Regions from separate parts of the Priestia sp. YIM B13491 genome, predicted to be linked through region 1. Evidence: predicted binding sites of a transcription regulator. Region 1 holds the regulator's gene; each other region holds the start of a gene.
The links. The regulator Rex, encoded in region 1, represses fermentation and respiration genes when NADH is low (regulators of the CRP and FNR family bind a similar motif). The targets are predictions, from matches to a motif close to TTGTGAAATATTTCACAA.
Positions count from the first base shown of each region.

Region 1 (5,639 bases):
ATCTGAATCAGTTACCATGTAAGGAGATGCATATCCACGGTCAAACTGCATACCTTCTACCACTTCTAATTCAGTTGTGAAACCTTTTGATTCTTCAAGTGTGATAACACCGTCGTTACCAACGCGCTCCATTGCTTCAGCAATTAATTGACCTACTTCTTCGTCAGCTGCTGAGATAGCCGCTACTTGAGCAATTGAATCTTTACCTTGAATTGGTTTAGAGATTGCTTTTAGTTCTTCAACCGCTACAGCTACTGCTTTTTCCATACCTTTACGGATACCCATTGGGTTAGCACCAGCCGTTACGTTTTTAAGACCTTCTCTGATCATTGCTTGCGCTAAAACTGTTGCAGTAGTTGTACCGTCACCAGCAACGTCGTTTGTTTTGCTAGCAACTTCGGCTACTAATTTAGCACCCATATTTTCAAATGCGTCTTCTAATTCGATTTCTTTTGCAATTGTTACACCGTCATTTGTAATAAGCGGTGAACCGAATTTCTTTTCTAATACAACGTTACGACCTTTTGGTCCAAGCGTTACTTTTACAGCATTTGCTAATGTATCTACACCACGTAGCATTGCGCGACGTGCTTCTTCGCTAAATTTAATGTCTTTTGCCATGTTCTTTGACCTCCTCAAGATGTTCTTAATAATCTATTTTTTACGTATGATAAGTTTGTGGTTAAAATTAGCCGATTACAGCTAAAATATCGCTTTCGCGTAAAATTAAGTATTCAGTACCTTCGTATTTCACTTCAGTACCCGCATATTTTGAGAAGATGATACGATCGCCCGCAGCTACTTCTAAAGCTACACGCTCACCGCTTTCTAATACTCGGCCTGTACCAACAGCAACAATTTTACCCTCTTGTGGCTTTTCTTTTGCACTGTCCGGTAACACGATACCGCTTGCTGTTTTTTCCTCAGATTTTACAAGTTCAATCACTACGCGATCACCTAATGGCTTTAACAAGTGAAACAACCTCCTCAAATAATATGTTTGCATTTTTATTAGCACTCAACCTCAACGAGTGCTAACACAATTATTATATTAAAACAAAGTGGGTTTTTTTTGCAAGTATTAAACAAAAAAAATTTAAAATTTACGAAAACTACATATAATAGTCTTAGATTTCGACGATTTTGAGAAATAAAGCATTCTTTTCTCTGTTCAATAATATGTATGTTACAATACGAGCAAGAAGAAATTACTAACTTTACAGTACTTCTTCGACATATATACATAAAAACCTTTTAAAGGAGTATAGAAGATTGGAAAAACGTTATTGGTATGTTATCCTCACCTACATCCTTATGCAGTTTTCAGGAGTTGTTGGTATACCGCTGTTAAAATTAACAGGAATGTTTGAGCAATATCCAGTTCGAACAGCGAATGTCATGCTTTTGACTTATTGGACCATCATCAGCTTTATCCTTGGTTTACTTATTGTCTTACTGCTGCTGCGCCGTGACATGTCCATGCGTATAGAACATGCCGGATCAACGGTAACTGTGGTCTGGTCAGTCCTTGGGGTGTTCCTGGCTATGGCTGGTCAAGCTGTAGCAGGTATGATTGAGCACGCTCTTGGCATTACCCAAGTATCTGAAAACACACAAAATATTGTTAATCTTGTTAAAGCAACGCCGTTCCTCATTGTCGTTACGTCTGTTATTGGACCAATTCTAGAAGAGATTATTTTTCGAAAGATTATTTTCGGTTCTCTTCACAAACGATATAATTTCTTTATCTCTGCATTTATTAGTTCCCTTATTTTCGCTGCCGTACACTGGGATTTTAAACATTTGCTCGTGTATACAGCCATGGGATTTGTATTTGCATTCCTTTATGCAAGAACAAGACTAATTATTGTACCCATTATTGCTCACGTGTTGATGAATACAATCGTTATTTTATCTCAAACTATTTTTGCAGATAAAATTATAGAAATGCAAAAGCAAGCAGAACAAATGCAGTTTATTTTTGGAGGCATGTTTTTATGAAGAATATCCCTTTAACACGAGGGTTTATTTATATTATTATGGGGATTTTATTCACCTACCTGGCTATTCAAAATGCTCAGGAAACCGTGTGGAACTTCCCTACGATCTTATTTGCACTCGTAGCCGCATTCGATTTCAGATTTGCGGTTCGCATTTTTATCTTGCACTATAAAATTAAAAAGTTGCAGCAGCACTATAAAAATCAAGATGATTCATCTAAATAAAAAAACCACTGTTTCAGTGGTTTTTTTACATACTAACATCTTCTCTTTCTTGCTCTGCCCTTGCCTTTAACACTTTGCGATACGAAATGCGGGAAATAATGATGCTGATTTCATACAAAATTAAGAGCGGCACTGTCACCATCATGTGCGAGAGCAATTCCGGTGGTGTAATAAGTGCGGCAATAACTAGCAGTACGAAATAGGCATACTTTCGAATTTGAGATAAAAACATAGGCGTGATAATTCCTAATCGCGTCAAAAACATGACGACAACAGGAAGCTGAAACAACAGCCCAAAAGGCAGTGTAAGCTGCATTAAAAAAGAAAAGTATTCATTAATGCCAATCACTTGGTTTACATTCAGCTCATCAGAAACGCGCGTCATAAAATCGACGACAAATGGAAACAACACAAAATAAGAAAAAGAGACACCGCCGATAAAGAGAAAAATGGAAACAGGAATATATCCAAGCGTTACCTTACGCTCTTTTTCATATAAACCAGGACTAATAAATGCCCAAAGTTGATACAGTGCAACAGGAGCTGCAAGTACACAGCCGATAATAACAGCAAACTGCATATAAATCTTAACTGGATCTGTTAGCCTAAATGCATTCATCGTTAAATTTTTTGCCTCATCAGCATGCTGTAAATAGACAATGACCTTATCCGCTATAAAAAAACCGCCAATTGTGGCAATGACAAAGAAAAATAAAACAATTAAAATGCGTTTTCGCAGCTCTCCTATATGATCATATATTGACATTTCTTGTTCGGTCATACTATGATCACCCTTTTACTCTTTGTCATCTACTTGACGCTGTTTATCTTTTTCACGATCTTCTGAGGCACCGCTAGCGGCATGCTTAAACTCTCTAAGCGTTTGCCCAACTGATCTTCCTAGCTCCGGTAACCGTTTCGGTCCAAAAATAAGCAGTGCTACAATCGCAATAATAATCCAACTGCCTGCTCCAATCCCCATATTCCCACTCTCCTTATTAATTTAGACTTAAGGAAATCGTAACACAGTCCATCTTATTCAACAGGATAATTTTTCAAAAAGTAGACAAGCGACTGTAATTCTACAGCCAGATCAATATGATGCAGTCGAATCTCATCCGGTACGTTTAAGCGTGCAGGAGTGAAGTTTAGAATCCCTTTAATTCCGCAATTCACTAAACGATCGGTAATTTGCTGAGCCACAGTGGCAGGAACGGTTAAAATCGCCACTGAGATGTCATCACTCATATAATCTTCCAATTGGTCAAGGTGATAAACCGGCACGTCGCCTACTTTTGTACCGACTTTATCTTCTATCACATCAAAAGCGCACTCAATTTTGGTGTTATTATTTTTAATAAAATTATAATTTAAAAAGGCCGTTCCCAGATTCCCTACGCCAATAAGTGCTACTTTCGTTACTTCATCTTGGTCTAACGTTTTACGGAAAAATGTAAGTAAATAATTCACATTGTAGCCGTATCCCTTTTTCCCTAATGCTCCAAAGTAAGAAAAATCCCGGCGAATAGTAGCAGAATCAACTTTCACTGCCTCACTTAACTCCGCTGACGAAACACGCTGTTTACCAGAAGCATGCAAGTTTTTTAAAAAACGATAATAAAGCGGCAATCGTTTAGCCGTTGCTTGTGGTATTTTTAATTGTTCAGTGTTCACGTTGTACCCCCTCAGTTCATGTATGTCATTACTAACATTTTCAAGTCATATTGCATTACCTTTCACAAAGCATCAACCGCTTTGAGGTAGCGCTTCCAATTCTCTCTCTTTTCTCTTGTTTTATATATACTCCGCTTCGCACCCCGACGGCTTTTGTCTATCCAGCACTACTTAAAGTCGGTAGCTAGAACGAAGTAATTAGCTCTTCAAAGGATCCGTTTGTTAGTCATGACGGGTTTTCTACATCCATCATATATAAGTTCAGAGATGCACTTATCTCTTATTTTAACATAGTATCCTGTATAAAATGTGCAGGTAAAATCATTTTATTTCATGAATCAAAACATTCGCTTCATCATTTGTCCTTGTCTCTCTACAAATTACAAACGCTTGTAGGAAGAACTTGTAGTTGAAAATATGTTAAAATACACTATGGATATACTACTAGAGGTGAAAAAATGATTATTCTACAATTGAACGGTATTACAAAATACTATGGGGCAGAACCCATTTTATCGAATATAAAGTTAGAAGTACAATCAAAAGACCGCATTGCCCTAGTGGGACGAAACGGTGCTGGTAAATCAACTTTATTAAAAATTATTGCTGAGCAGCTTTCTTATGACAGCGGAGAAATTATTAAACCTAAAGGTGTTTCCATTGATTATATGGGACAAGATACAGTTCTTGAGTCAACACTCTCCATATGGGAAGAAATGATGACGGTCTTTGCTCCGTTAAAGAAGATGGAAAAAGAATTACGTACGCTTGAAACGAAGATGGGCGATCCAGACATTTTTAATGATTCAGTTCAATACGAAAAACTAACCAAAGAGTACGATCAGCTTCAAGTAACGTTCAAAGATTTAGGCGGCTATCAATATGAAGCGGATACACGATCTATTCTTCATGGTTTCCGTTTCTCAAACTTTGACTATAGCACCCCTATTTCCTCCTTGAGCGGTGGACAAAAAACGCGCTTGGCTCTTGCAAAACTGCTTTTAACAAAGCCAGACTTGCTTATTCTGGATGAGCCTACCAACCACTTAGATATTGAAACTTTAGCATGGCTGGAACAGTTTCTGCAAGGGTATGAAGGAGCTATTTTAATTGTTTCACACGATCGTTACTTCCTTGATAAGGTCGTAAATCAAGTGTATGAAGTCACACAAAAAACAACGGTCAAGTACACGGGCAACTACTCTAAATACCTTGTACAAAAAGCAGAGCGATATGAAAAAGAGTTGCGTCAGTACGAAAAACAGCAAGATGAAGTCGCAAAACTAAATGATTTTATTCAGCGAAACATCGCCCGCGCATCGACTACAAAACGTGCGCAAAGCAGACGTAAGCAGCTCGATCGAATGGAGTTAATAAATCGACCTAACGACGGCGAAAAATCGGCTAGTTTTTCGTTTGAAATTGAGCGTCAAAGCGGAAATGAAGTCTTAAATCTCGAAAACGTGTCTATCGGATATGATGAAAACAAATACGTCGTCCAAGACGCAAACCTTCGGATTAAAAAAGGTGAAAGCCTTGCGTTGGTTGGCCCTAATGGAGTTGGGAAATCTACGTTATTAAAAGGTATTGTGGATAAACTAAGCTTCAAGACTGGAACCATTTCTTTTGGCTCAAACGTAATGGTTGGTTATTACGACCAAGAGCAAGCTAATTTAACGTCTAATAAAACCGTTTTAAATGAGCTTTGGGATGACTACCCATCCAAACCTGAAAAAGAAA
Region 1 covers NZ_JBHZOR010000024.1:9,334-14,972, forward strand. The annotation lists gene groL (chaperonin GroEL) at 1-621, opposite strand, end outside; gene groES (co-chaperone GroES) at 689-973, opposite strand; gene ACFX4E_RS27795 (CPBP family intramembrane glutamic endopeptidase) at 1,273-2,001, shown strand; gene ACFX4E_RS27800 (YdiK family protein) at 1,998-2,225, shown strand; gene tatC (twin-arginine translocase subunit TatC) at 2,251-3,006, opposite strand; gene tatA (twin-arginine translocase TatA/TatE family subunit) at 3,022-3,207, opposite strand; gene ACFX4E_RS27815 (redox-sensing transcriptional repressor Rex) at 3,261-3,899, opposite strand; gene abc-f (ribosomal protection-like ABC-F family protein) at 4,358-5,639, shown strand, end outside.

Region 2 (5,639 bases), on a different contig from region 1:
CGTCTTTTTGAATATTTGCGTGCATACGTTCATTCACAAATCGTGATTCGCGTTCATCAACGTATCCGGTTGGATTCACCATACCTAAATAATAGTTTAGCGCCGGACGGCATTTCGAACAGCCTTCTTCATTATTCCAGCCAAGTACATTCATCACTTCACGCGTATGCGAAAGGCCTTTTGCTTTGATTTCTTCGACAACTTCATCTCGTGACAAAGTCGTACAGCCGCAAATCGCTTCTTTTTGAATCGCCGCGTCAAAGTCAGCGCCAAGAGTATGCTGAAGCACTTCCGCTACAAGCGGTTTACATCCTCCGCAGGAGCGAGAGGCACTTGTACAAGCTTTGATTTCATCAACCGATGAGCATCCTTGTTTTTGGATAGCTTCCACAATCGTACCTTTTGTTACGCCGTTACAGCCGCAAATAATATCATCGGCGCTCATGCTTGCTACTAAGCTTTCACCCGCATTACCGCCAGATGGCTGTAAAATCGACACTTTCGCGACATCGGATACATCTTCTTGCTTTTGAATCATTGAAAACAGTCGATTTCCGTCGCTGCTGTCTCCAAAAAGAACGGCTCCTACAATTTGATTCCCTCGCAAAACAAGCTTTTTATAAATGCCGTCTTGTTCATCGAACACTTTGATCGCTTTTTTCTCTTCATCTTCCGTGAAGTCTCCTGCGGAAAACACTTCAACACCTGATACTTTTAGCTGCGTGGATAAAACCGATCCTTCATAAGGCACTTTTTCTGCACCGCAAATCGCTTTTGCTAATGCTTTTCCTTGTTCATACAGAGGTGCCACCAGTCCGTATACCATTCCTCTATGCTCTGCACATTCTCCAACCGCGTAGATGTTTGGAATATCCGTTTGCATATAGTCATTTACAACAATTCCTCGATTTACGTTAAGTCCTGCTTCTTTTGCAAGCTGAACATTTGGCTTAATTCCAACCGCCATCACGACTAAATCAGCGTCTAAAAACACCCCGTCTTTAAAAGATAACCCTTCAACTCGCTCATCGCCGACGATTTCCGCCGTTTGTTTTTCAAGCAAAAACTTCATGCCTTGTTTTTCTAATTCGTTTTGAAGCAATTTGCCGGCTGTTGGATCAAGCTGACGTTCCATTAAATACGGAGCTAAATGAATGACAGATACGTCCATCCCCAAATTTAACAGTCCGCGCGCTGCTTCTAGTCCAAGCAGTCCGCCTCCAATAACCGCTGCTTTTTTATACTGCTGAGAAGCCTGAAGCATTTCATCCGTGTCTTTTATATCTCGAAAAGCCGTAACTCCTTTTTTATCAGACCCTGGAATCGGAAGAATAAAAGGAAGAGAGCCCGTTGCTAAAATCAACTCATCATACGATTCTACTCTGCCGCTGTTCGTCGCTACTTCTTTTTTCACTGAATCGATACTAGTAACCGTTTCGCCCGTATATAATGTAATATTGTTTTCTTGATACCAGTTCCAATCGTTTAACGTAATGTCTTCAACATTCGTATCTCCTTGCAGCACTTTTGATAGTAAAATACGATTATAGTTCGGATGCGGCTCGCTTCCGAAAATCGTAATGTCAAACGCTTCGCTTGAAACCTTCAATACTTCTTCAATCGCTCGAACTCCAGCCATTCCATTTCCAATCAATACGAGTTTCTTTTTTTGCATCTTCCATTCCTCCCCTGGCGTCTATACCTGCTTGTTCCAAAGATATATTTCCTATGCATCTTTAAAGATACATTTAAGATATATGAATTTTCTGAATCGTTCAACTTATGTGTTAGATTATCTAACACAGTTATGGTATGTATGCGATTCCATTGCTTTAACAGCAAGTAAAAAAATAAATGGTCTAATTACGTATTAATTGAGCTCATCCTTTGCATTTCATTTTGTGATGTTTTTCACAACATTAATTTAGCAAGAATAAATAACCTGAGCTATGATAAAAATCACTCCTATGAAAAATGATCAATAGTTTGATAGTCTTGTTCTAAAAACTACAAAAAGACAAGCCCCCTTTTTTGAAAGAGGGCTTGTCTTTTTATTTTCCCGTAAACCAATTAACAACGTATTCGCCCCACACCTCATTTCCTTTTTTCGTTAAATTACCATTGTCTTTATTTAAATACTCTCCTAAATGAAACGGCCAAATGAGCGAGTGATTCATATAATATACCCAGTTTGCTTCAGATACTCCCCTGATCGCTTCTACCCCTTCTTCATAGGACTCGGTTTGTGAAATATATGGCTGTGACGGCTGAACCATAAGGGTTTTTTTCAAGTCTTTGAGCTGATGAATTAGCTTGTCTGTATTTTCAAGCGTCTCATCTAGCGTAAGGTGCTGATAATCATTTTTAAGAGGTGCTTCAAACAGAATAATGTTTGGCTGAAGTTGATCAATTTGATCGGCAATATGTGAGGATAAAAGCTCATCGGTTGTCCCGTTACCATATGAAAGGGTTTTAACCGTAAACACATCACGTCCATATGTAGCTGCTAGCTCTTTTTTTAACTGCTGTGGCCAACCTGCTTCCTTCGCGGATGTGACAAGCACAAGAGTCAGAGGCTTTTTATTTGCGATAGATGACTGGATTTGCTTTGTGATAAAGTCTGGAAGATTTTTTGTATAAGCAGATACATCAGAAAACTGTTTTTCTTTATGTACAACAGCAGTTTTTACTTCACTTGCCTGCGCTTCCGTTTGCTCCTGCCAGTGCTGCGTCCCCGCATACATCACCGCCCCGCACAAAACAGCAGCCGCCACATTTACCCCAACCATCGCCTTCATTCAATCTCCCCTTTACCCACTTTTTAAAAACCAACTATATTCTGCCCACCCAACTTACATTCAATAGAATAAACAAAGAGACAACCACACAAATACTTCACTGAATTTGCCCAAAAAGGTTCACATATGCGGCAGGCGCAAACCCGCAAGGGAGGGTGACTGCCGCTTAGGTCTAGCAACTCTACCATCACCGCTCTTCCGTGATGGTAGAGTTGCTACATCGATATATAAATAGTATAGATTAGTAGAATTTGGAATGGGGGACCTTTCGTACGTAAAATCTCTACAAATACACGTATACTTCGCATATTTCCTAGCGAAACGTGAAGTTTCCGGGGAAATTACGTCACGTTTCTTAAAAAAAAACATAATGTACGCTCATTCGCACATGTGATCTTCCCCTTGTACAGTAGAGATACCGGCGGAATACAGCAAAAACGCGTTTTTGAAAAAGGAATGCTACATGCAAAAAAGCTCGTTTGATCAAATCGCTTCATCTTTTCATCCATTAATTGTGTCGATGATTAAAAAATTTCATATTTACAAAGACTACGACGAATATTATCAAATTGCGTTGATTGGTTTATGGAGAGCGTATCAAAAATTTGACGAAAACAAAGGATCTTTTTCTGCTTATGCCTACACAACCGTGCGGGGTACGATCCTTTCTCATTTAAAAGGCACCATTTCATACGAAGAACGGGAAACACCGGCTGAGCAAAACCTGCTTTCACTGAACGAAGATCTCGCTCTTCCCGTTCCGCTAGAAAGTGAAATTATCAAGCAGCATATCGAACACTTAACGGGAAGAGAAAAAATCTATGTAATCGAACATCTGCTAGAAGGCTACTCGTATAAAGATATCGCCTACAAATACGGAGTCTCCACGGGAGCCGTTAAAAACTGGGGAAAAGCAGCTCGCAAAAAGCTAAAGGCCTCACTTCTTAGGGAGTAAGAAAAAGAGGAAGCTTATGATAAGCTTCCTCTTTTAGTACACATGTGTAGTCCAAATGATTGTTCATATGTAGGACAAGTTTATTCGATAAATCGAACGATTATGCCAAGACAACCGGACTTTCTAAACAGTAATTACGAATAACAGCCGCTCTGGCCAGCTTTTTTTCTAAACTATAATAAGAAAGCTTAACTGGAATGAACGTTCCATCTTTGAAGTGAATTAGCATGGAGGTTGGATCAACTGTAGCAAGCGTGTGTGAAGTATGAACATGAGAGGCAAAAATCCAGGTGCAGCTATAGTCATTTGGCGAAGATGTCGGAAACGCAATGATGGCTTGTGAACGGTTAATAACAAGCGGCGTAAGCTGTTTGTACGGAAACATTTTTCGAACGGCAGCAATAGACCCTTTAAACGTACTTAATTCTCGAATGCACGCTTCTTCTAATAATTGCTTACACGTCTTGCTTAACATGTATTCTCCTGCTTCATCTAGCACCTTCGTTCGGTGCACAGGATCATTCACTGGAATTAATGCTTTTGTCGTCAAACCAATTTGATACTTTTCATCATTTGTCATACATCTACCCCCTTTGCTACTTTATAACTATTCTATACTATCGAAACGGGAAAAATCTAGTCTTTTTTTCTCATTATTTGAAATATTTTGAATTTATTTTATATCCAAAGAAAAAAGCGCTGAAGCCAGCGCTTTTCTTTTAAATAAAAATGTCTAAAATAAGAACCATTGCAAACGCCGCAAATGATAGAATCGTTTCCATCACTGTCCACGTTTTTAACGTTTGGGCCACTGACATGTTGAAGAATTCTTTGATTAACCAGAAGCCAGAATCATTTACGTGCGATAGCATTACAGAACCTGCGCCTGTTGCTAGCACCAATAGCTCTGGGCTTACGTTTGGCATCGTTGCTGCAATGGGTGCGACAATACCTGCTGCTGTGGTCATGGCTACTGTTGCTGAACCAACTGCTGCACGAATTAACCCGGCAATCACAAACGCTAGCACGATAGGAGAAAGATGAGCATCTTGAGCAAATCCTGCAATCGCGTCACCTACACCGCTTGCTGTTAAAATTTTGTTAAAACCGCCGCCTGCACCGATGATTAAAATGATCGAAGCAACGGGTCCAAGACATTCGTTTGTGAATTTTAATAAATCGTCTTTGTTGTATCCTCTTGCAAAACCGAACGAATAAAAAGCAAACACTAGCGAAATTAACAGCGCTACGATTGGACTTCCGATAAAGTTTGTTACATAGCGAATCGTACTTGTTTCTGGATAAACAAACCCAGTAATTGTTGCTAAAAGCATTAATAGTACTGGAAGTAAAATCGTGAATAACGTAATGCCGAAACCAGGAAGATCTTTATGCTTCGACTCTGTGAACTGCTCCATAATTTCACCCGTTGGCTCTACGTGAACACGGCGTGAAATGAACGATCCGTAAATAGGACCTGCCACTGCTGCAGCTGGGAATGCCACAACTAATGAATACAAAATCGTTTTACCTAAATCTGCTTTGAAGATATCCACCGCTAGCATCGCTGCCGGATGCGGCGGTACTAAACTGTGAACAACGGCTAAACCGGCAATTAATGATAAACCGATTTTAATAAGTGACGTACCCGTATGCTTGGCAATTACAAACACAAGCGGAATTAATAACACAACACCAACTTGGAAAAAGACTGGGATACCGCAAATAACGGCTACAACCATCATGGCCCAGTGTACGTTCTTTTCACCGAATACTTTAATTAACGTGCGGGCAATACGCTCGGCTCCGCCTGACTCTGCCATCATTTTACCTAACATCGTCCCAAGACCAAGAACAATCGCGATAAATCCTAAGACGCTCGCTAC
Region 2 covers NZ_JBHZOR010000002.1:369,823-375,461, forward strand. The annotation lists gene nirB (nitrite reductase large subunit NirB) at 1-1,675, opposite strand, end outside; gene ACFX4E_RS08075 (SGNH/GDSL hydrolase family protein) at 2,052-2,798, opposite strand; gene ACFX4E_RS08080 (sigma-70 family RNA polymerase sigma factor) at 3,262-3,753, shown strand; gene ACFX4E_RS08085 (competence protein ComK) at 3,854-4,333, opposite strand; gene ACFX4E_RS08090 (GntT/GntP/DsdX family permease) at 4,473-5,639, opposite strand, start outside.
Region 2: nirB (nitrite reductase large subunit NirB) is a predicted target of Rex. The motif match lies at 1,900-1,917, and genes of this name have one in related genera.

Region 3 (5,639 bases), on a different contig from region 1:
GAATGGCATGTGCCAGCTGATGGCGAGCATTGGCAACGCCTTAAAGAGCTCGCTCCTCAACTAAAAGAACAAGGAATTGATTCCGTGTGGATTCCCCCGGTTACAAAAGGTGTTTCATCAGAGGATAATGGCTACGGCGTTTACGACTTATACGATCTTGGCGAATTTGATCAAAAAGGAACCGTTCGTACAAAGTATGGAACCAAGCAAGAGCTGCATGAAGCGATTGATGCCTGTCATAATCATGGAATTAATGTCTATGTGGATATTGTAATGAACCATAAAGCTGCAGCAGATGAAAAAGAAACGTTTCACGTCATTGAAGTGGACCCCATGAACCGAACAGAAGAAATTTCTGAACCTTTTGAAATTGAAGGGTGGACAAAGTTTACATTTGAAGGGCGCGGCGATCAATATTCTTCTTTCAAATGGAACTTTAATCATTTTAACGGCACTGATTACGATGATAAAAATGGAAAAGAAGGCGTTTTTCGTATTGCCGGAGAAAACAAAAGCTGGAACGAAAATGTGGATCAAGAGTTTGGCAACTACGATTATTTAATGTTTGCGAATATTGATTACGATCATCCTGAAGTTCGAGAAGAAATGATCAAATGGGGAAAATGGTTAGCAGACACTCTGCAGTGCGACGGTTATCGATTAGACGCCATTAAACATATTAACCACGATTTTATTAAAGAGTTTGCCCACGAATTGTCCTCTTCTCAAGAAAAGCCCTTTTATTTTGTGGGAGAGTTTTGGAATCCAGAGTTAACAGCCTGTCAGGAATTCCTAGACGTGATTGATTATCAAATCGATTTGTTTGACGTATCGCTGCACTATAAACTGCATGAAGCCTCTCAGCAAGGAAGAGATTTTGATTTAACCACGATTTTTGATGATACATTAGTCAAGACTCACCCTTTGAATGTTGTCACATTCGTAGATAACCATGACTCTCAGCCAAATGAATCTTTAGAATCTTGGGTAGAAGATTGGTTCAAACAGAGTGCTTACGCTCTAATTTTACTTCGTGAAGACGGCTATCCTTGTGTGTTTTACGGAGACTATTTTGGAATAGGCGGAGAGCACCCAATTGAAGGAAAAGAAAAAGATATTTCCGCTCTCTTGCATGTACGCTATGACAAAGCATACGGTCAGCAAGACGATTATTTTGATCACCCGAATACCATTGGATGGGTAAGGCATGGTGTAGAGGAATTTGAGAAGTCTGGATGCGCTGTGGTGATATCAAACGGCGAAGATGGCGAAAAGAGAATGTTCGTCGGCGAGCACCGAAGTGGACAAACATGGATTGACTTCACAAACAACCGAGAAGATCAAGTTGTGATTGAAGAAGATGGCTACGGACAGTTCCCTGTCAATGGCGGCTCTGTATCCGTTTGGGCTGAAGCATAAAAAAACAGTGGCCTGCGCCACTGTTTTTTTTACCATAGACCTAGCAGTTTCCACCACAAGCCGCCAATTCCAATCCAAATGATAATATGAATAATTGAAATTAAAAAGCCGAGCGACCACCATTTTTGCTGCGTTACATATCCACTACCGAAGAACACCGGTGCCGGTCCACTGCCGTAGTGAGTTAAACAGCCAAATAAATTGCTAAAGAACGCTAAAATTAATGCTGACAGTAACGGAGGCGCACCAGCGGCCACGATGACAGATAAAAATGCTGCGTACATAGCGCTGACGTGAGCCGTGTTACTTGCAAAAAAGTAGTGAGAATAAAAATACGCAATAGCTAGTACAATCAACGCCGTCATCCAAGACATATGACTAACAGTGCCTTTCATCAGATCACTGAACCAAGGAATCATGCCTAGATCATTTAAGAAAGTTGCCATCATAACCAAAACAGCAAACCAAACTAATGTATCCCATGCTCCCTGTTCTTTTTTGATGTCCGACCAGCTTAACACCTGTGTTAAAAGCAGCGCACATAGACCAATAAAAGCAGTTGTTGTTGCATTAATATTTAAATTAGCTCCAAAAATCCACAGCACAAGAAGAAGTAAAAATACGCCAATCATGTACCATTCTTCTTTCTTCAGTGGACCCATTTCATTTAGTTTTTTTGCTGCAATTTCAGATGCTTCCGGCGTTTCTTTTAATTCTGGCGGATACAGCTTATAAATAACAAGCGGAATAACAATTAAACTAATAATTCCAGGTACAATTGCAGCCGCTGCCCAGCCAACCCATGAAATAGTCTTGCCTGTAATTTGTTCCGTCATTTTAACCGCAAGAGGATTGGCCGCCATTGCTGTTACGAACATAGCGGATGTGATCATATCTCCTTGAAACGATACTTTTGTTAAGAAAGCGCCGACTCTGCGCTCCGTACCGTCTCCAGTTCTCGATCCGTATGTTTCGGATAAAGAACGAATGATTGGAAGAATAATTCCTCCAGCTCGTGCTGTATTAGACGGCATTGCAGGTGATAAAAGCAAGTCACTTACGATAAGAGAATACGATAATCCCAACGTCTTTTTACCGAACAAACGAACGAAGATATAGGCAACCCTTGTTCCTAGACCAGTCTTAATAAAACCTCTAGAAATAAAGAATGCAATAACGATTAACCAAATCGTCGTATTTTGAAAACCGCTGAGCGATTGTTCAAGTGTTAATGTATTAGTTAATACAATAATGGTTAAAGATAAAATAGCTACACTGCCCAATGGCAATGGTTTAATGATAAGCCCTACGATAGTAGCCACAAAAATAGCGAATAAGTGCCAAGCCTTCACATCAAGTCCGGACGGAGGTGTAATAAACCATAAAACAAGTCCGATTGCCAGACAAATTAATAAAGGAATAAATTTCACTTCGCCGGCAGGCTTTTTTGTTGTTTCAGCCATAATCTTTCTCCTTTCATGTTTTTTAATAATAGTAGTATGCTCTTTCTACTTCACACCCAATACTTATCCCATTTAAAATAAAATAATTGTAAAAATACGTTTCGTAAGGATGATATTGTAAATTTGTGAAGTGTTGAGCATAATTCCTTTATTATTTTATCATACATACTGACAATATTTATCTTTTCCCTTCATTTTATTCCCTTCAAAATAGCTTGTAAGCGTTATTTCATCACAATAAATAAGCTGCATGAGTTCATCATGCAGCCTTGTATTTAGCGATTTATTTTTTGAATAAACACGACTTTGAGATAATCACCTGACTTAAATTCTTTTATTGTTTTAAAATCAGCTGGAAGAGAGAACTGCTCCATCATTTTGTAGCGTTCCCCTTTTTCATTAAAAGCTTTTTCAATAAACGAATGGAATTTTTTCATATCAAAGTTACTTGCATTCGTAGATGCTACGATGACACCATTTGGCTTTGTAAGAGCAATGGCTTCTTTTAATAAATCTTTGTAGTCTTTTGCTGCACTGAACGTATGCTTTTTCGACTTAGCAAAGCTCGGCGGATCTAGCACCACAAGATCAAACGTCATGTTCTTCTTGACCGCATATTTAAAATACTTGAAAACATCTTCTACAATAATGTCCTGTGCTTCGTGATCAATTCTATTTACACTAAATTGCTCAATTGTTTTTGCCAAGCTGCGATTGGCTAAATCAACACTTGTTGTTTTCGCAGCTCCTCCAAGAGCGGCCGCCACTGAAAATGCGCCTGTATACGAAAACATGTTTAGCACGGTCTTTCCTTTTGCATATTTATCTCGAATCGTTTTACGGACGTCTCGCTGATCTAAAAAGACTCCCACCATCGCTCCGTCATTTAAGTAAACGGCAAAACGAATACCATTTTCTTTTACAATAAGAGGGAACTCACCTTTATCCCCTGCTACAAAATCATCTTCTTCAATATACTGACCTTTTACGTTAAAACGTTTTTTCTGGTACAGCCCTTTAAAATTAGGCGCAGACTTTAAGGCTTCAATGACGTATTCTTTAAATCGATAAATTCCTTCACTATACCAACTCATGACGTAATATCCGTCATAATAATCAATAATTAAGCCGCCGATTCCGTCACCTTCACTATTAAATACGCGAAAAGCAGTTGTGTCTTCAGACGCATAAAAATCATGACGTGATGAAATAGCTTGCTGAATTTTTCTAGCAAAAAACGCCGCGTCAATTTGCTCATTTTTCTTTTTCGAAAGAATCCATCCGTAGCCTTTGTTTTGTTTTCCATAATAGCCTTTGGCTAAAAATTGATTCTTGGGAGTGACTAAGTTAATAATAACGCCTTCTTCTTGCAGTTTATGACCATCAACAAGCGCATCTTTTTCAATGAGTGGATAACCCTTGTTCACTTTTTTAATAAAAGCTTCTTTGGCTATAACTTGTACTTCTTTTCTCATGTGTACACCCTATCTATTTAATTTATTTCATTCTAGTTCTATCCATTTTACAACAATAATCTACATTTATCTTAACATAGATAAACAGCCCCGTTTCTAGTTATAAATAGAAAAGCAGAAGATGCCTTGAAGCACCCTCTGCTTGATATGAATGAAAAATGAAATGTATGTTTGATGTTTTAAGATAAAAAATTATGAGCACTCTTGTCCCGTATAAGCATCGAACTTAAGCGTCTGCTGCTTGCTTCCGCTCACTAAAGTCACCACGTATACAGTTATTGAGTTTTCTGTTATAAGCTCAATATGCTCTACTTTTCCTTCTTGATGTTTTAAAGCAAGAACTTTTACAGCGGTCTCCGTTAACGGCTGAAGCTTATCATGTTTTACATGTGTGATTTCACCCGAAACCGCATCGACTGTAACGGTGTATTCCGTATTATCTTTGATTATTTTTACTGTGAAAATCGCTGCGTTTTGATCATATTCTACCATTTTCACCTTACCTGCATATGTAGCCAATGCAAGATCTTTTGCATCTTGTCTCGTTAATAGCTTCACTGCTTGCTGAGAAGTATTAACTACTTTTCCTGTGAAAGCATCTAACGTTACCGTATATTGAGTGCTATCTTTAAGAATCACTGCGACATACTGACTAGCGGATTCTTTAAACTCTAGACTATATACGTAACCACTATATTGTTTAACAATTGTTTCTTTTATTTTTTGCTCTGATATTAGCTGCAGCTCTTTTTTATTCTCATGAATGACTTTCCCCGTTAGACCATCCACGGTTAGCGTATATTCTACTTTGCCATCTACTACAGTTAACGTATATTCATTCGTTTCTTTGTTAAATGTAATAGATTGAATCGCTCCTGTATACTGCTTAGAAATGGATTCTTTCACTTGATTTTGTGTCCATAACTTCACTTCTTGTTTCTTCACTACTTTTCCAGTCCTTGCGCTTACTTCTACGATTCTTTTCTCAAGGTTATTCGTTGCAATTGTAATCACATACACACTTGATTCTTGCTTAAATTCCGTAGATGTGACCGTCCCTTTACAATCTTGCAGAGCAATACCATTTGCCTGAGCTTGCGAGATACTCACATGTTCAGTTGTCTCTGCTTTCGCTGTCTTCATCTCTGCAGCGTGACTCGTTGTAATAGAGCTAAATGCAACTGCAGCTCCTAAAGCAGATGTAGACAATACTTTTGCCCATTTAATCATCCTTACATTTCCTCCTCCTTCACCATTAGACTTTCCGTCTATGGCGTTTTAT
Region 3 covers NZ_JBHZOR010000005.1:322,494-328,132, forward strand. The annotation lists gene ACFX4E_RS20120 (alpha-amylase) at 1-1,419, shown strand, start outside; gene ACFX4E_RS20125 (anion permease) at 1,449-2,882, opposite strand; gene ACFX4E_RS20130 (class I SAM-dependent rRNA methyltransferase) at 3,158-4,357, opposite strand; gene ACFX4E_RS20135 (PepSY domain-containing protein) at 4,550-5,587, opposite strand.
Region 3: ACFX4E_RS20125 (anion permease) is a predicted target of Rex. The motif match lies at 3,006-3,023, and genes of this name have one in related genera.